DNA from 2 places in the Paenibacillus sp. TSA_86.1 genome. Region 2 is predicted to be linked to the other one. Evidence: riboswitches for the same ligand, from Rfam matches in the RefSeq annotation. Region 2 holds a riboswitch; the other holds the start of a gene.
What was found. A riboswitch is a leader RNA that binds a small molecule or an ion and turns the genes downstream of it on or off. The one in region 2 is predicted to bind cyclic di-AMP.

Region 1: it holds a riboswitch for cyclic di-AMP, as region 2 does, so the genes downstream of both, ACUTVW_RS05030 (C40 family peptidase) here and ACUTVW_RS25475 (ubiquitin-like domain-containing protein) in region 2, are expected to answer to the same signal.

The regions. Positions count from the first base shown of each region.
Region 1 covers NZ_JBQZGE010000001.1:1,077,807-1,082,320, reverse strand. Annotated here, with positions in the region: gene ACUTVW_RS05045 (glucuronoxylanase) at 1-344, shown strand, start outside; tRNA gene ACUTVW_RS05040 (tRNA-Leu) at 488-572, opposite strand; gene pelA (pectate lyase) at 769-1,722, opposite strand; cyclic di-AMP (ydaO/yuaA leader) riboswitch at 2,105-2,236, shown strand; gene ACUTVW_RS05030 (C40 family peptidase) at 2,242-2,706, shown strand; gene ACUTVW_RS05025 (carboxymuconolactone decarboxylase family protein) at 2,801-3,130, opposite strand; gene ACUTVW_RS05020 (hypothetical protein) at 3,295-3,513, opposite strand; gene ACUTVW_RS05015 (hypothetical protein) at 3,633-3,962, opposite strand; gene ACUTVW_RS05010 (xanthine phosphoribosyltransferase) at 4,061-4,514, opposite strand, start outside.
Region 2 covers NZ_JBQZGE010000022.1:50,940-55,453, reverse strand. Annotated here, with positions in the region: gene ACUTVW_RS25485 (HD domain-containing protein) at 1-511, shown strand, start outside; gene ACUTVW_RS25480 (TatD family hydrolase) at 848-1,615, shown strand; cyclic di-AMP (ydaO/yuaA leader) riboswitch at 1,857-2,110, shown strand; gene ACUTVW_RS25475 (ubiquitin-like domain-containing protein) at 2,380-3,564, shown strand; gene rnmV (ribonuclease M5) at 3,720-4,265, shown strand; gene rsmA (16S rRNA (adenine(1518)-N(6)/adenine(1519)-N(6))-dimethyltransferase RsmA) at 4,270-4,514, shown strand, end outside.

The sequences.
Region 1 (4,514 bases), on a different contig from region 2:
ACAAAGGCAACAACCGAGTGGTTATCGTAGCCATTAACCGTGGTACCTCTGCGGTTAGCCAAAAGTTCGTGCTGCAGAATGGCAATGCCTCCACGGTGTCTTCTTGGGTGACAGACGCCAATCGGAACTTGGCAAGTCAATCCGCAATCAATGTATCTAACCGAGCCTTTACTGCACAGCTTCCAGCGCGCAGTGTAACCACTTTTGTAGCTAACCTCACAGGTACAAACCGTATTTCGGAAGAGGACATTGCCTCCGAGTTTGAAATTGAACTTCCATTGACGGATATGGAGACTAACGTTGACACTGACGTTACGCCTGCTGTTGAACCCGTGAATCAGTAAAATACAAACCAAGCCCTCAATTCCTTACATGCTCATGTGGCACGTAAGGAATCGGGGGCTTTTCTTCAAGAGAAGTATTCCAGAATCAATTCGAATAAAAAAAGGTTCCTTCAGAAGTTAATCTGAGGAACCTTTTTATTCGATGCGGTCGAGAGGACTCGAACCTCCACGGGGGGTTAGCCCACACGGACCTGAACCGTGCGCGTCTGCCAATTCCGCCACGACCGCATATATTTTGTCTCTCCAATTATTATCGGCGACAAGAAATAATATATCACGCGTGCTTTGACCTGTCAATACATAAAAATAAACAAATACGTGCGAACCGAATACGTAGTCGGTTCGCACCCCTTGGGCTTGCCTGTGATGAAGCTATACATAACCGTTGGTGATGTGTTATTCACTACTGTCCAGAAAAGATCTTTTACAGCTTGGACGGCCAGTTGCCGTACCATGCATAACCGCCTCTTCTTTCCTTTTCAATATCACTCAGCTTATATTTCACGACGCCATCACGTCCAACAAAGATAGGTTTGTCCGTACCGAGTTCATAGAAACGCGCCCAGATCGGTGATGCACTCGAATCAGCAATGATTCGGCTGTCCCCGTTCCCACGCTCATACCGATATCCTGTAATTTTCACTTTGTTAAACCAAGCTTCGGCACCTTTGATGGATGCAGTGATTCTCGAATTAGCCGATCTTGTTTTCAGAAACTTCACAATATTAACACTTTCACCTGCCGTCAGTGACGGCACTTCATAGATTCTCGCTCCTGCAGGTCTCAGTGAACTGGAATCATGCTGCTGTCCCCAAGCCGTTAACTTCCCACCGGATACCACCTGGGTGTTCAGGATGGCGTCCACTCCTTTAGAAACCGCATTTTTACTACGATTTGCGAGTGAACTGTCGATAAAGGAAAAGTTCCCCTTACGTGCTGCGACTTCATCGAGCATGTACATCACATTAATCATTGCATCATCATTATAAGTAATATGTTTATGATAACCGGAACTTTGATAGACTTGTGGCCAGCCGCCATTGGAATATTGCATGTTAAGCAAAAAATTAATGCCTTTGATTGCAGCAGCCGAGTATCGCTGGTCATTTGTTTTCTTGAATTCAGTTGCAAGTCTTCTAATTTCTGAATATGTAGCTTTATTATCAATTGTTGACTTAGCCCATTCACCTGACGTCTGACTATAATCTTTTCTCCAGCCACCATCCGGGCGCTGATTTTTCAAAATATCGGACAAACTCGCTGTTGTACCAGAGGCATCTGCCGCCGATACGGTTGGTGCAGGAAGAACGGCCATTCCCGCGACGGAAAACACCATTGAACATGCCAGTACAAATGTTACTAATTTTTTTGCTTTCACTCAATAACACTCTCCCCAATTCACAAATTTGATTACTCCCTCATAATAATTCCAATGAAAACAATTTAAATACAAATTTTGTATTTAATAATTGTATGATATGCAATAAACAAACATTTGTCAATATATGCAACATCCTATATGTATTTTCTTTAATTTAACATAAAGGAGTACCCTTTTAGCTCTTGACAAGCTTGTTTAATATCCACACTTGTCTCCCATGAAACACTAATGACTTTTTTGTAATCTTTTCAGCCCTTTTTAAACATAATTATGACTAAAAACGATAATTCCGCTAACATTGACGTTAAAAGAAGGGCTTTAAATAGGTTTGACAATTACGTATTTATGCAATATAGTTTCAAATAGTTACAAAAACTTAATTATTCATTTGCCGAGTTTCAGGATTGAAAACGGGGGAACCATTTTGGGTGAATTATTCTTATACATAGGAAATATAGGGAACCTTCTACCGAACCCTTAGCTAACTCCGTAGGCATCGAAGGGAGAACATTGATTTTGAAAAAACTGATTATTTCCATTTTTGGAGCTGCTGTACTATTTACATCCGGAGCAACAAGCACAGAGGCAAGTACAATTAATACAATGGTTAACAATATGACAGGCATCCCGTATAAGTGGGGCGGCACAACCATGGCTGGCTTCGATTGTTCCGGGTTTATGAGATATCTTTTTAACAAATACAGCATTGAATTGCCACGCACGTCGCAACAACAAGCCAAAGCAGGAACTCCGATATCCAAAGCGAGCATTCGTACAGGAGACCTGGTATTTTTCAACACAACGGGCAGAGGCATCTCACATACAGGCGTTTACATTGGCGGAGGTCAATTTGCTCATGCTTCCACTAGCAAAGGTATCAGCATCACCAAGTTGTCTAACCCTTATTTCAATGATCGTTATGTGACAGCAAGACGCGTTACAGGTCAATTTATGTATAACAAAATGTTGGGTAAAATCTAAGAAACCATTCCGATCTACATCCACATAAGCAGTTACAATAAAAGGGAGGCTCCGGTTTAAACCGGAACCTCCTTTTTATTGTAACATCGTAAGACTACTGCAGCGCCTTCTGCACCCTCATTGCTCCCTGTGACAGAGCATGTCCGCCGCCCACTGCACCAGCGACAGCTACGGTCTCCATGATCTCCTGATCGGTCGCGCCCTTGGAACGTGCCTCTTCTACATGATAGAACGTGCAGACTTCATTATTAGCAAACAAACCGATACCTAGCGCAATTAACTGCTTGGTCTTGGCATCAAGCACACCCGGCTGGAAGCACTCACCCGTGAACTCATGATATGATTTCACCACATCGGGGAGAACATCGCTTAATGCGCCAATCTGATCCTTATACGCATGAACTTTATCATTCATCAATGTCATGACTTGCAGCACACCCTCTCGGCTGTAAACACAGCGATTATTTCCACTGTACCTATCTTCCCACGCCTGTGTCGCAATTATGCCCAGCCTTGATGGTAATTCCAAACATTCGGTGTTGAAAATATTCTCTTTGGAGAAGATTTCCGGTCACGTGAATCCGTTATTTATTCACTTAAAACACTTTGACGAGGCTCACTGAACAACTGATAACGGTAAGACCGATCCAGCTTCACAACACGGCGATTCTGCCTGCGTATAAGTACTTGCCCATCATCCCAGGCAACCACGATACCCGTTACGTCATTAGACTCCAGCTCGTCCCGCACTACTCTTACCTTCTCCCCTGACAAACGCAGGGCATCCAACTCTGTATCACTAATCATGTCTCTAACTCCCATACTCAAATTTCTTTACAAAAAGAGACCTAAATGAAAAGTCATTTAGGTCTCACGTGACTGTATTGGACTGTCATGTCATTCGAAAAAATGTCCCGACTGAGAGTTTACCGCTGCGCGTGCTCTTTGCTGTCGTTCTTCTCGAACCAAAAATCAAGCACTTTGGCGGACATCACACGTTCTTCAAGGTACTCCACTTGGTGCGGTGTAAATTGTTCTTTCCAAGAGAAGGACAACTCTTCACACAAGCCTACAATCGTCAGCAATTCTGACCAGGCAACATAGCGTTTGTACCAGAAAAATTGAGGATGTTCAATCATATAGGGATAAAGGTCATCGAATTCCGTATGTTTACAATCCAGGGCACGTTCAAAATGAACTTTCGATTTCGCCAGCTTATCAATAAAAAATTGGTCTGTTGCCGGTTGGTTCCCCATGTTGTTGCCTCCTCTCCCTAACATAACCCCATTATAAATGAAATCGACGGCCATGCAAAGCCATAGTTGAAAAATTAGGCCCTATTTCCTTCAAAAAGTCACATTTCATTATCGTCGAATTGCACGGTGCCATTATTCAGTGAACGAATGCGTACAAGGGCTTCCACTGGAATGCCTTGCTCCCGGATCGTGCGGGCACCAGCCTGGAAGCACTTCTCCACCACCACACCGAATCCTACCAGCTCTGCGCCAGAACGCTCGATAATTTTGATGACACCGCGAGCAGCGTCTCCGTTCGCTATAATATCATCAATGAATAAAATGCGGTCATGCTCATGAATGTATTCGCGAGATACCATGATGTCCGTTACAATTCCTTTCGTAAAGGATGGCACGCGTTCGCAGTAAGCATCCGGATCAGCCAGAAGCGTTTTTTTACGGCGGGCAAATACCAAGGGTACCCCCAGTTCATGTGCTGCAGCAAAGGCCACCGGAATACCTGAAGATTCGACCGTAATCACCCGTGTCACTCCACTTTCTCGGAAACGCGCA
Region 2 (4,514 bases):
AGGTTTTCCATTCCATTTCATGGTGGAACCACTGCCAAAACTCTTTCATGGAGAAATTTCTGTTAATGAGTATTTGCAGCTTGATGAATCGTTAATTCAGACCGCTTTTATGCAATGGCGCAAGGAGGACGACTCTGTTCTGAGTGAGCTGTGCGAACGGTTTATGAATCGCAGATTATATAAGTATGTGGAGCTCGAACAGATGGATCTGGACATAATTGAAGAGATTCGAGAAGCTTTTGTACAAGCAGGGCTGAATCCCGAGTACGATCTTGAAATTGATTTTCCGACGGATAATCCGTATGATGTGTTTCGTCCAGATCAATCTACTGATAAGCAGATTCTTCTGCTTGATCGGCAGGACAAGTTGCACGAGTTGTCAGAAGTGTCCGATATTGTACGTTCGATCAGTGGACTTCATCTGGGCAAACATCATTTATACTATCCGCAGAATAAGGTGGATGCCATCCTTCATGAATTACCGTCCCATATACGCCCCTATTTTCTGTAACCATGAGTGATGCAGCGGGATGAAACATTTTGATATCAAAAGACTTTCTAAGAGAGCTATTTTACATGATACATTAATCTGCTTTAATGGGGAGGATATGTAGATCGACATAATTTTGTAATCTAAGCGGGTAAATATACAGTTTTGAACACCCTTTCTTAGCAAGATGTTGATTTGACTTTTTATTTTCCTTCTATATATAGTAGCTTGGATGTAAAAAATGAAAATAGTGAAATTGCTGTTGTCCCAAACAATTTTGATAAAAAAATAAATTTAAAGTTTAAATACAGAAATACTTGGATTCGATTTTTGATAACGAAGGGAGAAATAAAGAGAATGTTATTCGACACACATACACATCTGGATGCACCACAATTCGACGAAGATCGAGAGGATATGATTCAGCGGGCGGTGGATGCAGGGGTCACCCGCATGATTAATATAGGATTTAACCGGGAGACCATTCCAACAACGATGAAATTGGCTGAAACGTATGATTTTATCCATGCGGCTGTAGGATGGCACCCGGTAGATGCGATCACGATGCAAGAGGGTGACCTGGAGTGGATTGCGTCATTGTGCAAACATGAAAAAGTGGTAGCGATCGGTGAAATCGGTCTAGACTATCATTGGGACACTTCCCCTAAGGAGGTACAGCATCGCGTATTACGACAACAAATTGCATTGGCACGAGAACTGAATATGCCGATTGTCATCCATAATCGGGATGCTCATGAGGATATTGTGCGTATTTTGCGTGAAGAGAAAGCTGGTGAGGTCGGCGGTGTGATGCATTCCTTCTCAGGTAGCTGGGAAACGGCAAAAATGTGCCTGGATTTAGGATTCCATCTGTCCTTCGGTGGACCCATCACATTCAAAAATGCCAAGCAGCCTAAAGAGGTGCTCGCCAAGGTTCCGATGGACAGGTTTTTCCTTGAGACGGATTCCCCCTATCTTACACCTCATCCTTATCGTGGAAAACGAAATGAGACAGCGCATGTACGTCTGGTTGCGGAGGCAGCTGCGGAAATTAAAGGCATTTCGGTGGAGGAAATTGCTGCAATAACCACCAAAAATGCCATGGAACGTTTTGGGATTCGATAAGAAAACGAGTAAATCGGGTGAAAAAGGGAGTTATAGAGAGGTAATTTGCCCTTTGTATCAAATAAACGAAGAATATTACAATATTTTAACCAAATATTTAGAAAAACGTACTTGATCCGCGCTTTACAACATGCATCGAAACAGGATATCATCTTTTCAGTGAATTGTTGTGCGGAAAATTGGACAGATGTTCGGGGGATGAACAAAGGGACACTTTCCGATAAAACAACATTACTTTCATGAATCAATCTCGCTGAGTCTCCGTTAACGGAGAGCGGGGGAACCAATAGGGCTTAAACAGCGGTGATTCTAGCCGTTGCGCACCGTTCGCTGACCCAAAAGCAGCGCATCGTTCTGCGAAGCCGTATTTGATTTCTTCTTTGGGTCTCGGGGTGAATTCAAGGGCGTCCGCCATGAGCGGGTGACCTAAGATAGGGCGGCTCTCTTTCGCCCGAACCCGACAGCTAACCTCGCAAGCGGAAAAAGAGAGGCAACCTCGTGCATGAATTTCCGATATTCAAAATCATTCGGAAGCCACGAAAGGGTCTCTTACACTCTTTCTTTGGCTTTTTTTGTTTTGAATAAAAGAAACTGGCTCATCATACGGTAAGTATTCAGGATGGTGGCATCATGTTGCGAAGAGGGGTTCATGGTGCAGAACCGGTCATTACCTCTGATCTGTGTTCTGTAGAAAAATTGGTATAGTCGCGTCAAAGACATCATGCATTACTTTAGACGGCGAGGCTATGAAGGAGGACGGAGAAGTGGGCATATTCCAACCAGAAGAGACCCATGAGTCACGATCATCCAGTAAGTCTTTCGCGTTGCGGTGGAAGCATGAGAACTTGCGTCAAATGGCACTGATCGCGATATTCTCAATTGCGCTTACAATCATGATCTTGTTAGTCGTTTACGGTCAGGCCGGGAAGCAGGTATCACTGGTTATTGACGGCAAAGCTCAAGTGGTAGAGACTCGTACAGGAATGCTTCAGGAAATGTTGGAGGAGCAGTCAATCGCAGTCAGCCCTCACGACAAGGTATCCATGCCCATGAATGGGGCAATTACCGACGGAGACCGAATCGTTATTGAGCGGGCCGTTCCAGTTAACATCACGGCAGACGGAGACACCAAGACTCTGTATACAACCGATTCATCGGTACAAGATGTAATTCAGCAATCAGGTATTGAAGTTGCAAATCATGATAAAGTGTATCCAGCGCTCGGAACTGCAATCAAAGCGGAGATGAAGATTCGTGTAGTGCGTGTAACAAAGCATACAGTGGATGTGAAACAACCGATTGCATACAAAGTTGTTAAAACGGCAGACTCTAGTTTGTTCCAAGGGGATAACCGTGTTGTAGTGAAAGGCAAGGAAGGCACAATTGTGCAGCATATCGAAAAGGTATTTCAAGATGGAGAACTCGTCTCCAAAAAAATGGTCGGCAAAACGGTTGCTGCCAATCGTGTAGATAAAGTGATCGCGGTAGGTACAAAGGCGAAGCCAGTAGTGAAGGAGCCTGAAGTTCAATTGGTATCAGCCAAAACTTCAACCGCCGCAAAAACAGTAACAACGAACTCGAAGAAAACATCTGCCTCGGGCAGCAAGTTGATTACGGTCTCAGGGAATTCTTTTAAATATTCTAAAGTGCTGAAAAATGTTTCCATGACAGCCTACTCTTCTGAAGAGCCGGGTATTGGCACAAAAACAGCTTCCGGTACTCGTGTAACGGAAGGGCGCACCATCGCAGTTGATCCTAAGGTCATTCCAATTGGCTGGTGGGTTTACATCGAGGGCCTCGGCTTCCGTCGTGCGGAAGATACAGGCGGCGCGATTAAAGGCAATAAAATTGACGTTTATTATGATAGTGTGAAGCACGCCCTGAATTTCGGACGTAAAAAAGGCAAAACGGTTTATGTAATTGGTCCTGTGAAGCCGGAAGCGAACTAAATTCGTTTTACTTTGAAATGGGAATGCTATAAAATAGTTGCATGAATGATTCATGCGGAATATGCGGCGGAGGGGTCTGAAATCAGTCTCCTCCGCCGTTTGGCAGAGAAGAGGATATTCCTCTTCTTTTTGCGTTAGAAAGGAAGAAATGGAACATGATAAAAGAAGTTATTGTTGTGGAGGGTCGTGACGACACGGTAGCGATTCGCCGGGCGGTTGAGGCTGATACAATCGAAACCGGTGGCTCTGCCATTAATCAGCGTATTCTAAAGCGAATCGCACTTGCTCAGGAAAGACGTGGTGTCATCATCCTGACGGATCCGGACCATGCGGGAGAACGTATCCGCAAAATTATTGCCAACAGGATCCCTGGCTGCAAGCATGCTTTCATTCCAGAGGCAGACGCGACGCGTAAAGGGGATATCGGGGTAGAGAATGCTTCACCGGAGGCCATTCGGCATGCGCTAGCCCGTGTACACACGTCCTATGAAGGTGCACCTAGTCTAATTGATTGGGAGGATCTGATTGAAGCAGGATTAATCATACATCCGCAAGCAGCGGCACGTCGTATGGAGATGGGCAACTTGCTAGGCATCGGGTATTGTAACGGCAAGCAATTCCACAAACGACTGAGTGTATTTCAAATTACAAGAGAAGAGTTCTCCACTGCATTAGCGCAAATTGAACGTGAAGGATTGTGAGCATATGAAGGACATGGAGCAAACCATTGAAATAGCAACACCCAAACGAACCAAAGAAATTATTCACAAGCATGGATTCTCTTTCAAGAAAAGTTTGGGTCAGAACTTCTTGATCGATCAAAATATACTGAATAAAATCGTGGGCGCAGCCAATTTGGACGAGACCAAGGGCGCGCTGGAGATTGGACCGGGTATCGGAGCGCTTACAGAACGCCTTGCGCGTGTAGCAGGCCCTGTTACAGCCGTAGA